Regions from separate parts of the Weissella coleopterorum genome, predicted to be linked through region 2. Evidence: predicted binding sites of a transcription regulator. Region 2 holds the regulator's gene; the other holds the start of a gene.
What was found. The regulator CtsR, encoded in region 2, represses protease genes until heat stress. The targets are predictions, from matches to a motif close to TTGGTCAAAAAAGGTCAAANA.

Region 1 (8,704 bases), 140 kb from region 2:
GACCAACAAATAAGAAGCTTCCAATTGGTCGATTGGCTTTATTAAAGCCCACCCGATTCCGTCGAATGGCCCGCGCTACCTTCTTAGTAGCCTCAGTTTGACCAATCACGTGATCCGCTAGATTATCCGCTAAGTTTTGTAATTGCTTTTGTTCGGCATTCTGTAAATCACCAACTGGAATCCCTGTCTTTTCTTCAACAATTTTTTGAATGTCATCAACCCCAATTGTCTGCACTTGACTATCAACAGGTTGCGAATCATGCGCCGCTTGCTTCTGGCGGTTGAGTTGTTCTACCTGTGCCTTCCAATAACCGGCCTTTTCATAATCTTCTGCATCAATTGACTGTTGTTTCATATCTTCTGCATATTTAATTTGATTTTCTAATTTCTTTGGATCATCCACCTTAATCGCTAAGTTTTTTCGGGAACCTGCTTCATCCATTAAGTCAATGGCTTTATCTGGTAAGAAGCGCTCAGGGATGTACCGGTCTGACAGCTCCACTGCAGCCTTTAAAGCATCATCGCTATATTTAACCTTATGATAATCTTCATAACGTCCTCGAATTCCTTCCAAAATTTGAAGCGCTTCTTCTGCACTAGGTTCATCAACTTGAACCGTTTGGAAACGTCGTGCAATCGCCGCATCCTTCTCAATTTGTCGATATTCATTTAATGTAGTTGCTCCAATTAATTGGAATTCACCACGAGCTAATGCTGGCTTCAAAATATTTCCAGCGTCCATTCCACCTTCACCGGCGGAACCAGCTCCCATAATTTCATGGATTTCATCAATAAACAAAACAACATCTTCACGTTTTGTAACTTCTTCCATTAGCTTTTGCATTCGTTCTTCAAATTGTCCACGTACACCAGTCCCTTGCACCATTGAAACAACATCTAAACGTATTACTTCTTTACCCTGTAATTTAACGGGAACTTGTCCATCAACGATTGCTTGTGCTAAGCCCTCAACAACTGCAGTCTTACCAACTCCAGCCTCTCCGATCAAAACGGGATTATTTTTCGTCCGTCGATTCAAAATTTCAATCACTCGTTGAATTTCATCATCACGACCAATTACTGGATCAAATTTACCTTTACGAGCCATTTCGGTCATATTAATTCCAAACTGTTCTAATAAACCTTCATTTTGTTGATTTTCAGCCACTTCAGCCTGTCGTTGCCGACTAGCTTGTTCTTGTGCTGCTCGTTGCATCTGCGCCCGCTGCATTTGCGCTCGTTGCCGTGCTGTGTCATTGGTTCCGTTCATCGCATTAAAAATATCATCAAAATTCGAGAAACTAAATGGGTCATAATTTGCCATATTGTATATCCTCCTATTTTTAAATTATTCTTATGAGTTTAAAGGTCACCGCGTTCACATACTTTAATTTTAATTTTGACCTTTCCTAACCTTACATGATTATTTTAGCACTATACCATATAGAGTGCAAGTCATTTTACGGAATTTCTAATGTTTTTCTGTGTTAAATAACATTTTGTTATAATCTTATTTTAATATATTTTTTTGACCATGTCACATTTTTCATCGTTAATACCAACAAAAAAAGCTGACGAATTAAAAATTCATCAGCTCTTCTATCTTTTAAATTATCAACTAAAATTACTTAGTTTCGATAACTTGCTTACCCTTATATGAACCATCAGCGGCTACGTGGTGGTTACGTACGTAAACACCATTTTCGTTCATGTGGATTGCAGTGGTTTGGATTCCACCGCGTCCTCCACGACGTGAACGCTTCTTAGCCTTTGAAGTTTTATGTGTTGGAACTGCCATAGTTGTATCCTCCTTTTTACGCTACCAAGCCTAAACTGAGGAGGCAGCATTAATTAATAATCGATTATTTTTCAACTGTTCTAATTTACATGTTTTTTTATATTTTGTCAAGATAACAATCAACAAAAAAGCTATAACTGAACATCACTTATCCCATTCTAACATGGTTAATTCAACATTCAACCCTCATTCCTGAATTTTGGGCATTTGTTTGATGACACGGGCTGGATTTCCGGCCGCCATGGTATGACTTGGGATATCTTTGGTAACCACACTCCCAGCTCCAATCACTACATTATCGCCAATTGTGACACCCGGCAAAACAATTACCGATCCACCAAACCAGCAATCATCTCCAATTTTAATCGGTAAGTCATATTGCCAACCTGCCCGACGGAGCTTCGGATTTGAAGGGTGATGATTCGGCGTATACAATTGACAATTTGGACCGATAAAACAATCTTGGCCGATAGTTACTTGCCCAGCACTTAAAATCTGTAAATTTGCATTTATAAACGTCCGCGAACCCACTGATAATTTTTCAGGGTATTCGATTGAATTAATCGGAAAATATATATCAACATCTGCGGCAAGATGCGGCAAAAACTGACGTAATTGGTCGGTCGCTTTGCGATCATCTTCAATCGCTATTTGGTTAATTTTTTGAATCTGTTGGGCACTTTTTTTAACGATCGCTTGTAACTGTGGTTCATGACCATACTGGTACCAATCACCATCATCAACCTTTTTAAAAACATCTTTTTGCATTAATTTTTTAACATCAGGATCTTGCATGTGTTTATTCATCTGGATAAATTATCTCCTAATTTATTTATACGAACAAATTATAGCATATTCGAGAGTCCATGTATGCGCTTAAATTAAATACTGTCTTGATTTATAAAAATTTAGATAGATAAAAAATATTTAACAAATAATGCCGCTACTGCTGCGCCCAAGAATGGTGCGATTCCAGGAACGATAACTCCATATTGCCAATCAGATTCAGCTTTATTTTTAATAGGTAGCAACCGATGCGCAATTCGAGGACCCATATCACGCGCTAAATTCATCGCAAATCCCGTTGGCCCCCCCAAACCCATTCCGATGGCCCAGACCAATAAACCAACGCCAATCGGTGTGACGCCTGGAACCTTAATCTGTGAAATCGCAAAAATACCAGTAATAAAAACAAAGGTAGCAAAGAATTCTACGAAAAAATTCCGGGGTAAATTACGAATGGCCGGTGCCGTTGAAAACATATTCCGAATCACATTAGGGTCAATTTTATCTTCCGAAGAGCGAAATTGATCGGCATACATCACCCAGACAATCATCGAACCAATAACCCCACCGAGAACTTCAGCAATCGAATATGGTACCAAATCCGACCAAGGTAACAAACCCAAAATATTTTGAGCTAAGACCATGGCTGGATTCATACAACCCCCTCCAAAAATAAACAGGGCAACGGAAATTCCAAATCCCCAGGTGGTGATCGCAAATAAATGTCCAGAACCGTGATATTTAGTATCATTCAAGACGGTATCTGCATGAACGCCAACTCCAAAAACAACCATGAGTGCAGTGCTTAAAAACTCCGCAAATAAACTGTGCAACATACCAAAAACTCCTTTTCTATCAACTCATCAACTTGAAACGATCAGCCTTAAACCCATTAAGCTTCAATGCAATGACACCCACATGAACACCTCAAGCTTGATTCCATCTCGGTTTCATCTTGATATCTCATAATGCTAATCTACCAAAGCGTTTTTCACTTCATTTGATAATTGATCATTCATACGCCCCGACTTAAATCCTTGTAGATCAACAGTCACAAACTGATAGCCATATTCTTTTAATTGCGCATTAATTTGGCCTGCTTGTTGAATCAATTCATTTACCTGTGTCAAAGGCACCTCAATTCGAGCAGTTAAATCTTGCACTCGTACCCGTACGGTTGCGAACCCCAAACTTCGCAAAAAGGCTTCAGCTTGCTTCAAACGTTCAATCGCCACCACGGTCAACTCAGTATTATATGGGAACCGTGATGAGACAGAACAAGAAGCGACCTTATTCCAATTTTTCAAACCCAATTGTGTCGCCAAATTACGGACATCACTTTTATAAAAATCAGCTGCTTGAAGTAATGAGATCGCCCCTTCCTCATCACGAGCCCGTAATCCGGGACGAAAGTCCTGTTGATCATCCATGATCATCCCGTCTAATACAGCATCAACTTGTTCTTCTTTAGCAATTTCATTAAGCCGTTGGTAAAATAATTTTTTCATCCAATACCATGATGTTGGTTTATTATATTTAATGGATTCATTCGTTAAGTAATCAATTTCCGTCTGAATTACTTCCACCCCCATCGTCTTTCCCAATCCGACCGCCTGATCAAATTCGACCTGGGTAAATAACACTGAATTTGCTACGACCGCCTTAACGTTTTGGGTGCCTAAAGTATCCACCGCTAGTTTTAATACCAGCGTTGAATCAATCCCTCCTGAAAAAGCTACTAATACTTTTTTTGACTCTTTTAACATACTTATAACTTGATTTTGTTTATCTAAAATATTCATTTTTAAAGCTCCCTGTACTTATCTTGCTTGATTTGTTGCATTACTATTTGCTTAACTTTAGTTAACGTTAGATGATGTTTTTCAGCGATCTGATTTATATCATCAAATTCAAAACTGAATTTCTCAATACCGTGATATGTAAAATTTTTAACCTGAACCAGCCCCAAAGTGGTTTCAATCTGTTCAAAGGAACGTTCCATCATGGCCCGTTGCATATTTTGCCACCGAACTCCCACCGTGGACGTTTTTCTAAATAATAATTCGATTACGCTATTTTGGAGGCGGGCAGGAAGAATAACAGTTAGTTCATAAGCCGGCCGATTCTTTTTCATAAAAATGGGCGTGCAAAAGACATCATAGACACCTAAATTCATTAAATGGTTTGTGATCGCCCCGATCGCTTCACCCGTTTCATCATCTAAATTCGTATGCAATTCTAATACCGCATCGCTCTGCCTTTGTTGAATCTTTTTACTCATTTTGGAATCAAACAAACTAATCCGTAGCGCGTTTAATGCTCCAGTTTCTCGACTCCCAAATCCATAGCCTACGCCCAGTAAAATCATATCCTGCGGTTGCGGTCCAAATTCATTCACTAAAAATTTAAGTAACGCCAGCCCCGTGGGGGTAACTAATTCCGTCTTTACATCAGCACGTTGACGCATTGGCAAATCGGCTCCCTGGCGTAAGATCATGACTGCGGGAACTGGAACGGGCATCATTCCATGCGCTACCTGGATTAATCCCGTCCCATCATAAATTTCACCACAGACAATCTGATCAACCTCTAACATTTCAATGGCAATTAAAGTTCCAACAATATCCACGATCGAATCTACAGCGCCCACTTCATGAAAGTGAATTTCGTTCATTGCCAAGCCATGCACCTGCGCTTCTGCTTGGGCAATCTCTTGAAAAACGGCAATGGCTGATTCTTTGACATAGGTTGAAAGTCCGCTGGTTTCAATGATGCTTGTAATCATTTCTAAATTTCGTCCATGATGATGGTGATGATGCTTAACTGATTGATTAGCATGCGCATCCACTGTCGAAGTCTGCTCCAACGCGGTTAATCCCGTATCAATCTTTTGTTTATGATCAACTAATTGCACATGAAACTTGGTCCCATTAATGGCTGAGACCTTAGTTTTTTCGATCGACAAATGATAACCAGTGATATTTAAGCGTTGCAATTGGACTTGCCACTGTTCAAAATCTAAGCCCAAGTCTAGTAACGCCCCAACGAGCATATCTCCTGCTACACCTGAAAATGGATCTAAATATAGAGTTTTCATTTTGCTACCCCGATCTGATTAATCATACTGGCTGAATAAGCTGCACCGAAACCGTTATCGATATTAACGACTGTAATTCCCGACGCACAAGAATTTAGCATCGTTAACAACGCCGTCATTCCTCCAAAATTTGATCCGTAGCCAATACTTGTCGGAACCGCAATTACCGGTTTAGCAACCAAACCGCCAACCACACTTGCTAGAGCACCTTCCATCCCCGCAATCACAATCACAACTTGCGCCGCCCGAATTTCATCAAGGCGCGCAAATAAGCGGTGAATGCCTGCCACCCCCACATCATAAATTCGATTAACTTGATTGCCTAAAAATAAGGCCGTTTCTGCCGCCTCTTCTGCAACTTTAAGGTCCGAAGTCCCAGCCGTCACGATCGCAATTTTACCAACCAACTCCTGGGCTGGTTTAGTAGCTAATACTTCGGCGCGGGCATTATAGTGCAGAGTGGGAAATTGCTCACCCAAAATTGCGGCTTTCATAGCATCTACTCTAGTTACTAAAATTGGTAGATTCTGTTCAAGCATCGCAAAAATAATTTTTTTCAGTTCTGTCACAGTCTTTCCAGCCCCATAAATAACCTCGGGGTAGCCTGTACGTTTCTGCCGATCAAAATCAATCTTCGCAAAATCTAATTCAGTAAACCCTTGATTCAATATTTTTTTTTGAGCTTGGTCAACATCAATCTCTTGAGCGGCCACCGCTTGCAATATTTGCGTCATCTGTTCCTTTTGCATTTTCTAATCCTCTGAAATAATTACACCTAGACCATCGGGAATTACTGTTACCTTGGCCCGTTGACCTTCTTTTTGATAGGCCATATCTAAGGCCTCCTCAAGAGTTGAAGCTAATTCCATATGCATATCAGTAATTAATTTAGGCTCAACTAAATCTGATACCATGATGACTCGATGATGAACTAAAATACGAGCTAGAATTTGAGCGGTCCATTGATCCGGAACCGTTTTTAACCGTGGGGTATGTGTGGCTTTATCCAAAAACATTTTTGGTTCTTTGACATCCGCAATATTATGATAAAAACCTTCTCCTCCATGCCCATCACGCATTCCAGCGACCATAATAATCGTGCCGTGATCTTGGTTGGAAGCTTCAGCGGCAGTCATTCCTTTTACGGCTTGATAGATATTTTGGTCTAAAGGATAACCACCATTAGTCGAAATTGTTATTTCAGACTTAACGGCCTTGACTTGCGACAACGAAGCCACAAAGTCAGTTCCTTTTTGATGAGCTGCCTCAATATCACCAGCAAATGAACCAATAATTTTTTTATTTTCATCAAGCACAACATTTAAAATAAATTCTAAGTGCGCCTGCTTAGCGGCGTACACCATATCCTCATGAATTAAATTATGGTGCAAATTACCTGTGCGTGAGTGTTGATCATCAATAAATTCACCCGAATGGTTAGCCATAATCGTTTTGTATGAAGCAATTCCTGGTAAGACTGATTTACGACCACCTGAAAAGCCAGCGAAAAAATGCGATTCAATGAAACCTTCAGCAATTAAAAGATCCGCTTCGGCTGCTACTTTATTAATAATAAGTTCCCCGCCAGACGGTAAAGTTCCAATTTTAACCATATCCGCGTCAACTTCAGACTTATGCATCACAATTTCTTCGTTTTCGACAATGGCAGCACCATATTTATTAATCAACTCTTCCTGTGTGGACGGACGATGGAACCCCGTCGCCACCAAAATTCGAATCCGAGCTTCAGGTGCAACCGCCCGCAACCGGCGTAACAAAATCGGCGTAATGATATGCGATGGGACCGGGCGAGTATGATCCGATGAAATAATCACAATATTTTTTTTGCCTTGGGCCCGTTCCTCTAACGTTGGTCCGCCAATTGCTTCATCCAAAGATCGTTCCACTAATTCTTTTTCATCAAATTTCGCTTTAAAATTAGCCGCTTTCGAAACCAATTTACCAGCAAAATTTTCATCCGCAATATGTGCGGTAATGGTCTTTTTGTCGTATGGTAGTTCAATATCAATCATGTAAAACGCTCCCCTTGAAATATATTACATTCGTGAAACTGACATTCATTGTAGGGCGTATTTTGGTTTAAAAAAACAAGATTCATTATTGTAATTAGACATCTTCATTTATTTATATGATTTGTTATAAAGATTTAGGAGTGTGGTAAAATTTTTTTAAAAGTATCATATTAAAAGATCAGATGTTTATCATCTTGACTTACCGGAGGTTTATGATGGTTCTTAGCCATATTGAATACTTACTTAACTCTCTAGAACGAGAAGGCGTCCCAGTTGTTCGAAAAAAAAGACATACCTATTTGACTTATCATGGTTTTGAAGAAAGTAGCACTTATATCTTGAAAAATGGAATTGTGAAAAACTCCACTATTTTGCAAGATGGACGAGAATTTAACATTTCATATATTACTAAACCTGACGTTATCAGTCTTTTACGTGATGAAGTTTCCAAATATACTGATCAACCTTTCAACGTTCGAATTGAATCTGAGTTTGCTGAATTTTATAAAATTGACCGAGTTGATTTTTGGCGCTTGGTTAACGCTGACGAAGGTCTTCAATCCTATGTCAAGGAGTACTATCGCAATAAATTATCTCAAAATATTGTTCACCTCCAACGGATTATGATGAATGGTAAAGCTGGAGCTGTCTGTGCTTTTTTATATGAATTAAATACCCTCTTTGGTAAACGACTGCCGGATCGTCAAGGAACTTATATTGATTTCATGGTAACTAATGAAGACATCGCTGGATTTTGTGGAATCAATTCACAATCTTCAGTAAATCGAATTCTTACCTCGCTCCGTCAACAGGGGGTGATTGATATAAAGAATCACCACATTATTATTAAGGATATGGATTACTTATTAGATAATGTGGCCATTTAATTGATTTAAACATCTGATCTAAACTAAATTTATTACAAAATTAGGAGATCAAAAAATGCATATTCCAGATGGATATCTGAGCCCTGAAACCTGTTTTTTAATG
Region 2 (8,704 bases):
TTAGTTCCAGTCTATACAAGGGTACTAGATATACCGGAATATTATAAAAATACGACGGTGCGTGTGACAAGTGAATCATATTATTGGGCTAATCGTTTAATAGCAGCAATGGCTGACGCGAATTATAGTGAGATTATTCCGTTTGTGGAGCGCTATCAATTAAATACTTTGGGTATGGCGCATCAGCATATTCATACAGTAGATCAAGATTCACAAATTAAATTAGAGGATGCAAATCAAAAATTTGCATCTGAAATTAAAGAAGAATTAGAGACTTTGCTGAATCAAGTTTTATTAACAAGGTCCAATCTTATGCAAAATGGGTATTCGCGGTCTGATAATTAATTAGGATCATTTGATGGTTTTATAATAATGATAGTAGAATGATAAAATTATTGTATTCATAATTCAAGAGTGATAACATTAGATTATTCAAGAAAGGTGGAATTTAAATATGACTCAATTTAAAATTATGAAAATTAAAAACACCACCACCTCAACCACTACTTAAATGGTTGGGAATTTTTGGATATCTGAAATTAGATAGTTTGGAACTAACCCAATCAATGCTTTTAGCGCTGATTGGGTTTTTTATATGAAAAAGGGGTAGATCTATGGGAAAAGAAAATGGTGATTTAAATAAAATGGGCTTAAAAGGTTCATTAACATCTGGACAAATGCAAATGATTGCTCTTGGTGGAACGATTGGGGTAGGACTATTCATGGGTTCTGCCGCAACGATTGCTTGGACGGGTCCCTCTGTGATTTTGGCTTATGCCATCATGGGATTTATTTTATATTTGGTGATGCGAGCCCTGGGTGAAATGCTCTATATTAATCCAACCACAGGATCATTTGCAGATTATGCCACTAATTATATCCATCCAGTTGCCGGATGGATTACATCTTGGAGTAATATTTTTCAATATGTGGTGGTTGGTATTTCAGAAGTGATCGCGGTGGGAACATACGTCAACTACTGGTTTCCCCATGTTCCTGGCTGGACCTCTGGCTTAGTAGTTTTGATTTTTTTGACATTGGCTAATTTGGTTTCTGTGAAAACATTTGGACGTTTGGAATACTATTTTGCCATGATTAAAGTGGTCACTATTATTTTAATGATTATCATGGGAATATTGATGATTATTTTTGGTATTGGAAATCACGGTCGTCCGATTGGATTTGGTAACTTATGGCAACATGGAGGATTCTTTACAGGTGGCTTGAATGGATTTATGTTTTCATTAGCAATTATTGCTGGATCTTATCAAGGAATTGAGGTATTAGGAATCACGGCTGGTGAAGCTAAGGAGCCTCAAAAAGCAATTTCTAAAGCCATTCATTCGGTTGTTTACCGAATTTTAATTTTCTACGTTGGCGCAATTTTTGTAATTGTCACTATTTTTCCTTGGGATCAAATCGGGCAAATTGGATCTCCATTCGTTGAGACTTTTGCGAAGGTTGGAATCGCGGGAGCAGCATCAATTATCAATTTTGTAGTTTTGACTGCCGCAATGTCAGGAGCAAATTCAGGAATTTATTCATCAAGCCGAATGTTATTCAAATTAAGTAAAGATGGATTTGTTTCAAAAAGTATTGCTAAATTGTCAAAACACCAAGTTCCATATATTTCTATTATGTCTATCTCACTAGGAATTTTGATTGGAATCATTATGAACGTTTTTCTTCAAAATTTTAGTAACATGGGGACTAAATTGTTCGTAATTGTGTACAGTTCATCAGTGTTACCAGGAATGGTTCCTTGGTTTGTGATTGTCATCAGTGAGTTGCGTTTTAGGCATAGTCATCGTCATCAGTTGATTGATCATCCATTGATGATGCCATGGTACCCATATTCAAACTATTTTACATTAATTGCATTAAGTATCATTTTAATTTTTATGTTTATTAATCCAGATACTCGGATATCAGTTTTGGTGGGGGCTGGATATATTATGATTTTAGCAATGCTTTACGTTATTTGGCATAAAAGACACCCTGAGTTTCATCGCAATTTGAGCCAAGATTAGAAATTAAAAAACAGCTGATTGATGATCAGCTGTTTTTTTAATGATTAAATTTATTCCCGCGTTTGATCGATGGCTTGACGAATTTCTTTCAACACAGCCGTCGTCTTATCACCCATTTGAACCCCTACGAGCGTAAAGAGGGTATCAATGATGGTCAGTTGAGCAATTAACGAGGACATAGATTCACTTCGAATATTAACTTCTTCAGCCGCGCTTGATAAGACAAGATCAGCATTTTTAGCTAACTCGGAGTTGGGAAAGGCGGTGATCGCAATGATTTTAACTCCATGAGCTTGTAGATGTTGCATAACAGCTAGGGTATCATGATTGCGACCAGAGTGTGAAATTACCACTGCTACATCTTGACTGGTCATGCGGACGGCTTCCATTACTTGAATATCATAATCTGGATGTTGAAAACCATCAATCGGGGTACGTAGAAATTTATGGTAGGCATTGAACGCAACTAATGAAGAACCGCCAATTCCGAAGAATCCCACCTTTTTAGCAGAAGAAATCAAGCTGGCGGCGGTTGAAATGTCATCTTCGTTGAGGACTTCTAAGGTCGAACTCAGAGCATTTTGAGCACCTGAAAATACTTTTTGAATAATGTGATGGGTGTCATCACCCTCATTAATTTCACCAAAGAATGTATTATTGTTAGGTGTAGAGATTGCTAAACTTAGTGAAAACTCACGAAATGAATTATAACCGATTCGTTTTACAAATCTTGAAATGGTCGCCGTGGAAAGAGAAGTTGCGTTGGCCATTTCTTGAATTGTCATACTTTGTACTTGTTCTTCATGTGTTAAGATAAAATCGGCAATTTTAGCATCTGATCCATTCAATTGAGTCCGAAAAGAACGAATTCTTGAAAATCCACTTTGTGCCATGATGTTTCCTCGATTCATAAAATTTATATTATTTATCCCTTATTTTACACTATTTCCCCATATAGAGTAGGAAACAAAAGTAATAAAAATCATTCTGTAAATTTTTTACATAAAAAACCCTTGATTTAAGTAAAGATATTTCATATAATGAAAACATAATAAAAAAAGAGGTAATTAATGATGAAATTAGGAATGATCGGTTTAGGTAAGATGGGGCTTGGCTTGTCAGAAAATGCAGTAGACAATGGAAATGAAATTGTTGCATTTGACTTGAATAAGGACTTTGTTAAGGCAGCAACTGACTACTCAGATAAGATTTCTGGTGCAGAATCAATTGAAGACATGTTGGCACAATTGCCATCACCAAAGATTGTATGGGTTATGGTCCCTGCGGGAGCCCCAACGAACTCAACAATTGATGACTTGATCTCAAAGATGGATGCTGGAGATATCATCATTGATGGTGGAAACTCAAACTACAAGGATAACTTGGAACAAAACAAGCGGACCACTGCAGCGGGAATTAAGTTCTTCGATGCAGGAACATCAGGTGGAATGGATGGGGCCCGGAATGGTGGAAACTTCATGATTGGTGGAGATGATGCCAAGGCATGGGAAATTTTGGAACCATTGTTTGAAGGAATCGCTCAAGAAGGTGGATACCTTTACACTGGACGATTGGGATCAGGACATTACTTGAAGATGGTTCACAATGGAATCGAATATGGAATGATGCAAGCGATTGGAGAAGGATTTGAAATTCTAGAAGCTTCACCATTTGATTACGACTTGGAAAAGGTGTCACATTTGTGGAACCACGGATCAGTGGTTCGATCATGGTTGATGGAATTGGCCGAAGAACAATTCGGTAAGGATCCAAAGTTGGACGATATCACAGGACGAGTGGTAGCAACAGGAGAAGGAAAGTGGACTGTTGAGGAAGCTTTGGACAACCAAGTACCAGCACCAGTAATTGCAATGTCATTGATGATGCGTAACCGATCATTGCAAGCTGATACCTTTACTGGAAAGGTTGTTTCAGCCTTGCGGAATGGTTTCGGTGGTCATGCCATGGAAAAGAAAGACTAATTTTTTAAAGATATAATTTGGGGAAATTATATTTAAATAATTTTAAATTAGAATTTCACATAATGTTTCAATTTTGGGGAATAAGATAGAGGCCGTTCAGTTAACACTGAGCGGCTTTTATATTATTTTAAATATTATTTATACGAGAGGATTATTAAAAGTGATCTATAGTTACATGGAGCGACGTTTGATTCAACAAAAAGAAGAAACGTTTGACAATGACAAAACAAACCCTTAAAATAAATAGATGTAATTTAGTTAACATTCCGAATTAGCTCAGTTGGTAGAGCACACGACTGTTAATCGTGCTGTCGTCGGTTCGAGCCCGACATTCGGAGTATGTGGAAAGTGGTTGGTCTTGTTTTAAAGGCTGACCATTTTTATTTTAACAAGGAGGTTTGAAATGGTTAAGCAGGGGAAGTTCGCGCAAGTTCAGCAGGTGAAGCATCAAAAAAATCATGTTAAATGCCAACTAGTTAAGAATGGCCAATTAATTGCACCGAACCAAATTGCTGAATTTTTAACCGTTCGCTATCATTTAACCAATCAACAAAAGACCACGCCAGTCGTAGCAGAAACGATGTTAAGATTTTTGAATATTTTGATTGATCAATTTGGAACACAGACGATTTGGAGTTTAGAAAGTGGATTAGAACAGAGTCTAAAAATAATTGGTAATCAAGTGCCTTGGCAGTTTTATTATGTATTAAGCTTACAAAAGCAAACATTGATCAAATTTTTAAAGCGCGAAGGACCAGCCGTCCCGTTAGAGCACCGATTAATTGTAACTGATCTTGAGACAGCGGTTTTTGATCAAATTTTGGCTCGACATTTAGCTTTGAATTGGTTTGCGGAGCAGTATCGCGCAGATCCTGAAAAATTAAAACAGGTTCAACTAATGCAAATTAATCAACTCCAAAAAAGTTTTATTCAGAAAGAAGGACTTGATTGGAAATCGATTCAGGTGTTATACTTAGAACAAGTTGTGGTGGGTGATATGGATTCTGTCGACTCACAAACGCATAGTTGGATTGGAGCCTTACAAAAAATTAAAATTAATTTTTAAAATATCGTTGACACTTAGCTATATAATTGTTATGATATGTAAGTTGTTTCGGTTAATACATAAAACATCTATGCGGATGTGGCGGAACTGGCAGACGCGCAGGATTTAGGTTCCTGTGTCCTTGTGACGTGCAGGTTCGATTCCTGTCATCCGCATTTTATATCTATCAAGCCGACTTAGCTCAGTTGGCAGAGCGCTTCACTAGTAATGAAGAGGTCGCTGGTTCGATTCCAGTAGTCGGCATTGGCTTGATAAATATGATAGCCCACAATTTAAAATTTTGCACCTATAGCGCAATTGGATAGAGTGTCTGACTACGAATCAGAAGGTTGCAGGTTCGACTCCTGCTAGGTGCATTAATATCTTTCAATAAAAGAGATTGGATTTCCAATCTCTTTTATTGTCGTTATATTATTTTTATCGATAAACGTTAGAGTAGGTTAAACTTTTTAGTATAATGATATTTAAACTAGTTAAATCGGGGACGTTTTAGTTTTTTTAAGGCTAAAAATGATAAAATTAACCTAATTTCAATAAAAAAGGAATATAATATGACTTCTAAAAATATGACAGATATTATTGAAGCGTATTTACTGCAATTGTTGCAAAGTCAATCCGTCGTGGAAATAAGAAGGGTTGAATTAGCGCAACGCTTTGAAGTTGTACCTTCACAGATTAACTATGTACTTCGGACACGCTTCTCTACCCATCGTGGATATTTGGTGGATTCCAAACGTGGAGGAAGTGGCTATATTAAGATCGCTCGAATTGATGAAGATGCACGATCACATCAACTAAAAGCGATGCTAAAAATGGTTTCTCAACAAATGACTGTGCAAACGAGTCAGGAATTATTGCAAATTATACAAGATATGGAACTTATGACTGCACGAGAAGTTGAATTGGTTGCAACGCTTTTAAGACCCGCGAGCCTTAATCGAAATAGTGCAAAAGATGGCGATCAAACGCGGGCTCATTTAATGCAAGAACTCATTGAACGGTTGCGATTTGAAATTATTCAGGAGGGTGAATAAAATGGCAGAAAATTATACAAAAAGTGCGCAAAATGTCCTTGAATTGGCACAAGAACAAGCTCGTTATTTCAGACATCAAGCTGTAGGGACTGAACATCTTTTGCTGGCATTAATTTTGGAATACGATGGTGTTGCTAGTAATGTCTTGCGTTCGTTTGATTTATCAGTGGAAGCCGTTCAAGAAACAGTGGAAGGTTTTATTGGTTATGGAAATGCCAAACGTTCTGATTTAACTTACCGTCCGTATTCACCAAAGGCTGCAGAAATGTTGCAATTAGCAGCACAAGAAGCGCAACGTTTGAATGCAGTTCAGATTGGGACGGAGCATATTTTGCTTGCATTGTTAGCAGATGAAAGCGTCCTCTCTTCACGAATTCTATTTGAGTTAGAGGTTAATCCGAGTGATGTTAGGCGACAAGTAATCCAGATGTTAGGGATTGATGAAAAGCCACAAAGGGATCGCCGGCGAACTAAAAATAATGAAACACCGGGGGGGACGCCAACTTTGGATAATTTAGCACGCGACTTAACTGCTCAAGCAGTGGCGGGTGAGATGGATCCAGTGATTGGACGAACTGACGAAGTAAAACGAGTTATTCAAATTTTGGCGCGCCGAACTAAAAATAATCCAGTATTGATTGGAGAACCAGGAGTCGGTAAGACGGCCATTGCAGAAGGGTTGGCTCAACGTTTGGCTCAAGGAGCTGTTCCGGCAGATTTACTTGGTAAACGTTTGATGATGTTGGATATGGGTTCTTTGGTGGCCGGGACTAAATTCCGGGGTGAATTCGAAGATCGTTTGAAAAAGATTATTGAAGAGATTCATCAAGATGGTAAAGTGATTCTCTTTATTGATGAGCTACATACCTTGATTGGAGCTGGTGGTGCAGAAGGTGCCATTGATGCCTCTAATATTTTAAAGCCGGCTCTGGCGCGAGGTGAGTTGCAAACCATCGGGGCGACGACTTTAAATGAATACCAAAAGTATATTGAAACGGATGCTGCCTTAGAGCGTCGATTTGCTCAGGTGACGGTGAATGAACCAAGTGAGGCTGATGCGGTTGAAATTTTACGTGGATTAAAATCACGTTACGAAGCACATCACCAAGTCGTAATAACCGATGCTGCGATTGTGGCAGCTGTTAAATTATCAAGTCGGTATGTTCCGGATCGATTTTTGCCAGATAAGGCGATTGATTTGATGGATGAAACGGCCGCGAAGGTGCGAATTGATCAAATGGGAGTTAAGACACCCTTGGTGAAATTAGAAGCTAAACTGCAGACGTTACGTGCCGAAAAAGATCTGGCGTTAGAACAACTTGATTTTGAATTGGCGGCACAAATTCGTAAAAAGGAAATGACCCAGAAGAAGCGGCTAGATAAATATCGACAGGAACAAACAGAGGTGGGTCAAGGGTGGTTAAGCGTGGAACCAGAGATGATCGCTGAAGTCTTAGCAGAACAAACTGGAATTCCTGTGCAGCAGATGACTAAGAGTGAACAACAACGGCTTTTGAATCTTGAAAAAGAGTTGCATGAACGCGTTGTCGGCCAAGATGAAGCTATTTCAGCGATTGCACGCTCAATTCGCCGTGCTCGCTCGGGACTAAAGGACCCTAATCGTCCCATTGGTACTTTTATGTTTTTGGGCCCCACCGGAGTTGGTAAAACAGAATTAGCTAAAGCATTAGCAGCTTTAATGTTTGGATCCGAAGATAACATGATTCGGGTGGATATGTCTGAATTTATGGAGTCATATTCAACTAGTCGGTTGATTGGCTCAGCGCCCGGTTATGTGGGTTATGATGAAGGTGGGCAGTTAACCGAAAAAGTTCGCCGTAATCCATATTCAGTGGTTTTGCTAGATGAGGCGGAAAAAGCCCATCCAGATATTTATAATTTGATGCTACAAGTCTTTGATGATGGTTATCTGACGGATTCCAAGGGACGTAAGGTTGATTTCAGAAATACAATTATCATAATGACTTCCAACTTAGGGGCAACACGTCTGCGAGATGAAAAGTCCGTTGGATTTGGGGCGGATAATAGTTTTGGCAATTTTGAAAAAATGAATAATGTCATGCGAAAGACTTTAAAAGAAACTTTCCGACCTGAATTTATTAATCGAATTGATGAGGTTGTAGTGTTTAAAGCTTTGGCCGAAGGAGAAGTGCAACAAATTGTACGTTTGATGGCAAATCAAATGATTGAACGGATTGCTAATCAAGGCTTTAAGGTTAAAATGACACCGGCGGCCATTGCAGTGGTGGCAAAAGTTGGATTTGATCCCGAGTATGGAGCGCGTCCGATTCGTCGGGCTCTACAAAATCTAGTAGAAGACCGCCTAAGTGAAGAGTTGTTGGCGGGCAAAATCACGGTTAATGACCAAGTGACAATTGGCGCGAAAAAGGATGAAATTACCTTGGGTATTAAACCGGCTAAGAAGGTTGAAATTTAAAAAATAAGATTAACTTAAATTATTGTGTCGTTCATTGAATTGTAATGATAAAAAAGCTAATCAGTTGAAAAAAAGGGGTAAAACTGTTATATTAGGGATAGTTTAACTGTGTATTTAAAAAGTTGTTCAGGAAA

Region 1: a site for CtsR is predicted at 1,397-1,417, ahead of G7084_RS07405 (ATP-dependent Clp protease ATP-binding subunit). Genes of this name have one in related genera too.

What each region holds. Positions count from the first base shown of each region.
Region 1 is NZ_CP049888.1:1,465,673-1,474,376, forward strand. It holds gene G7084_RS07405 (ATP-dependent Clp protease ATP-binding subunit) at 1-1,324, opposite strand, end outside; gene rpmF (50S ribosomal protein L32) at 1,625-1,798, opposite strand; gene G7084_RS07415 (sugar O-acetyltransferase) at 1,985-2,605, opposite strand; gene larD (D/L-lactic acid transporter LarD) at 2,707-3,420, opposite strand; gene larE (ATP-dependent sacrificial sulfur transferase LarE) at 3,556-4,386, opposite strand; gene larC (nickel pincer cofactor biosynthesis protein LarC) at 4,389-5,681, opposite strand; gene larB (nickel pincer cofactor biosynthesis protein LarB) at 5,678-6,430, opposite strand; gene larA (nickel-dependent lactate racemase) at 6,434-7,714, opposite strand; gene G7084_RS07445 (Crp/Fnr family transcriptional regulator) at 7,930-8,601, shown strand; gene cbiM (cobalt transporter CbiM) at 8,657-8,704, shown strand, end outside.
Region 2 is NZ_CP049888.1:1,602,583-1,611,286, reverse strand. It holds gene G7084_RS08070 (C69 family dipeptidase) at 1-345, shown strand, start outside; gene G7084_RS08065 (amino acid permease) at 615-2,030, shown strand; gene G7084_RS08060 (MurR/RpiR family transcriptional regulator) at 2,081-2,923, opposite strand; gene gnd (phosphogluconate dehydrogenase (NAD(+)-dependent, decarboxylating)) at 3,104-4,012, shown strand; tRNA gene G7084_RS08050 (tRNA-Asn) at 4,278-4,350, shown strand; gene G7084_RS08045 (hypothetical protein) at 4,416-5,078, shown strand; tRNA gene G7084_RS08040 (tRNA-Leu) at 5,151-5,233, shown strand; tRNA gene G7084_RS08035 (tRNA-Thr) at 5,249-5,321, shown strand; tRNA gene G7084_RS08030 (tRNA-Arg) at 5,361-5,434, shown strand; gene G7084_RS08025 (CtsR family transcriptional regulator) at 5,630-6,112, shown strand; gene G7084_RS08020 (ATP-dependent Clp protease ATP-binding subunit) at 6,114-8,570, shown strand.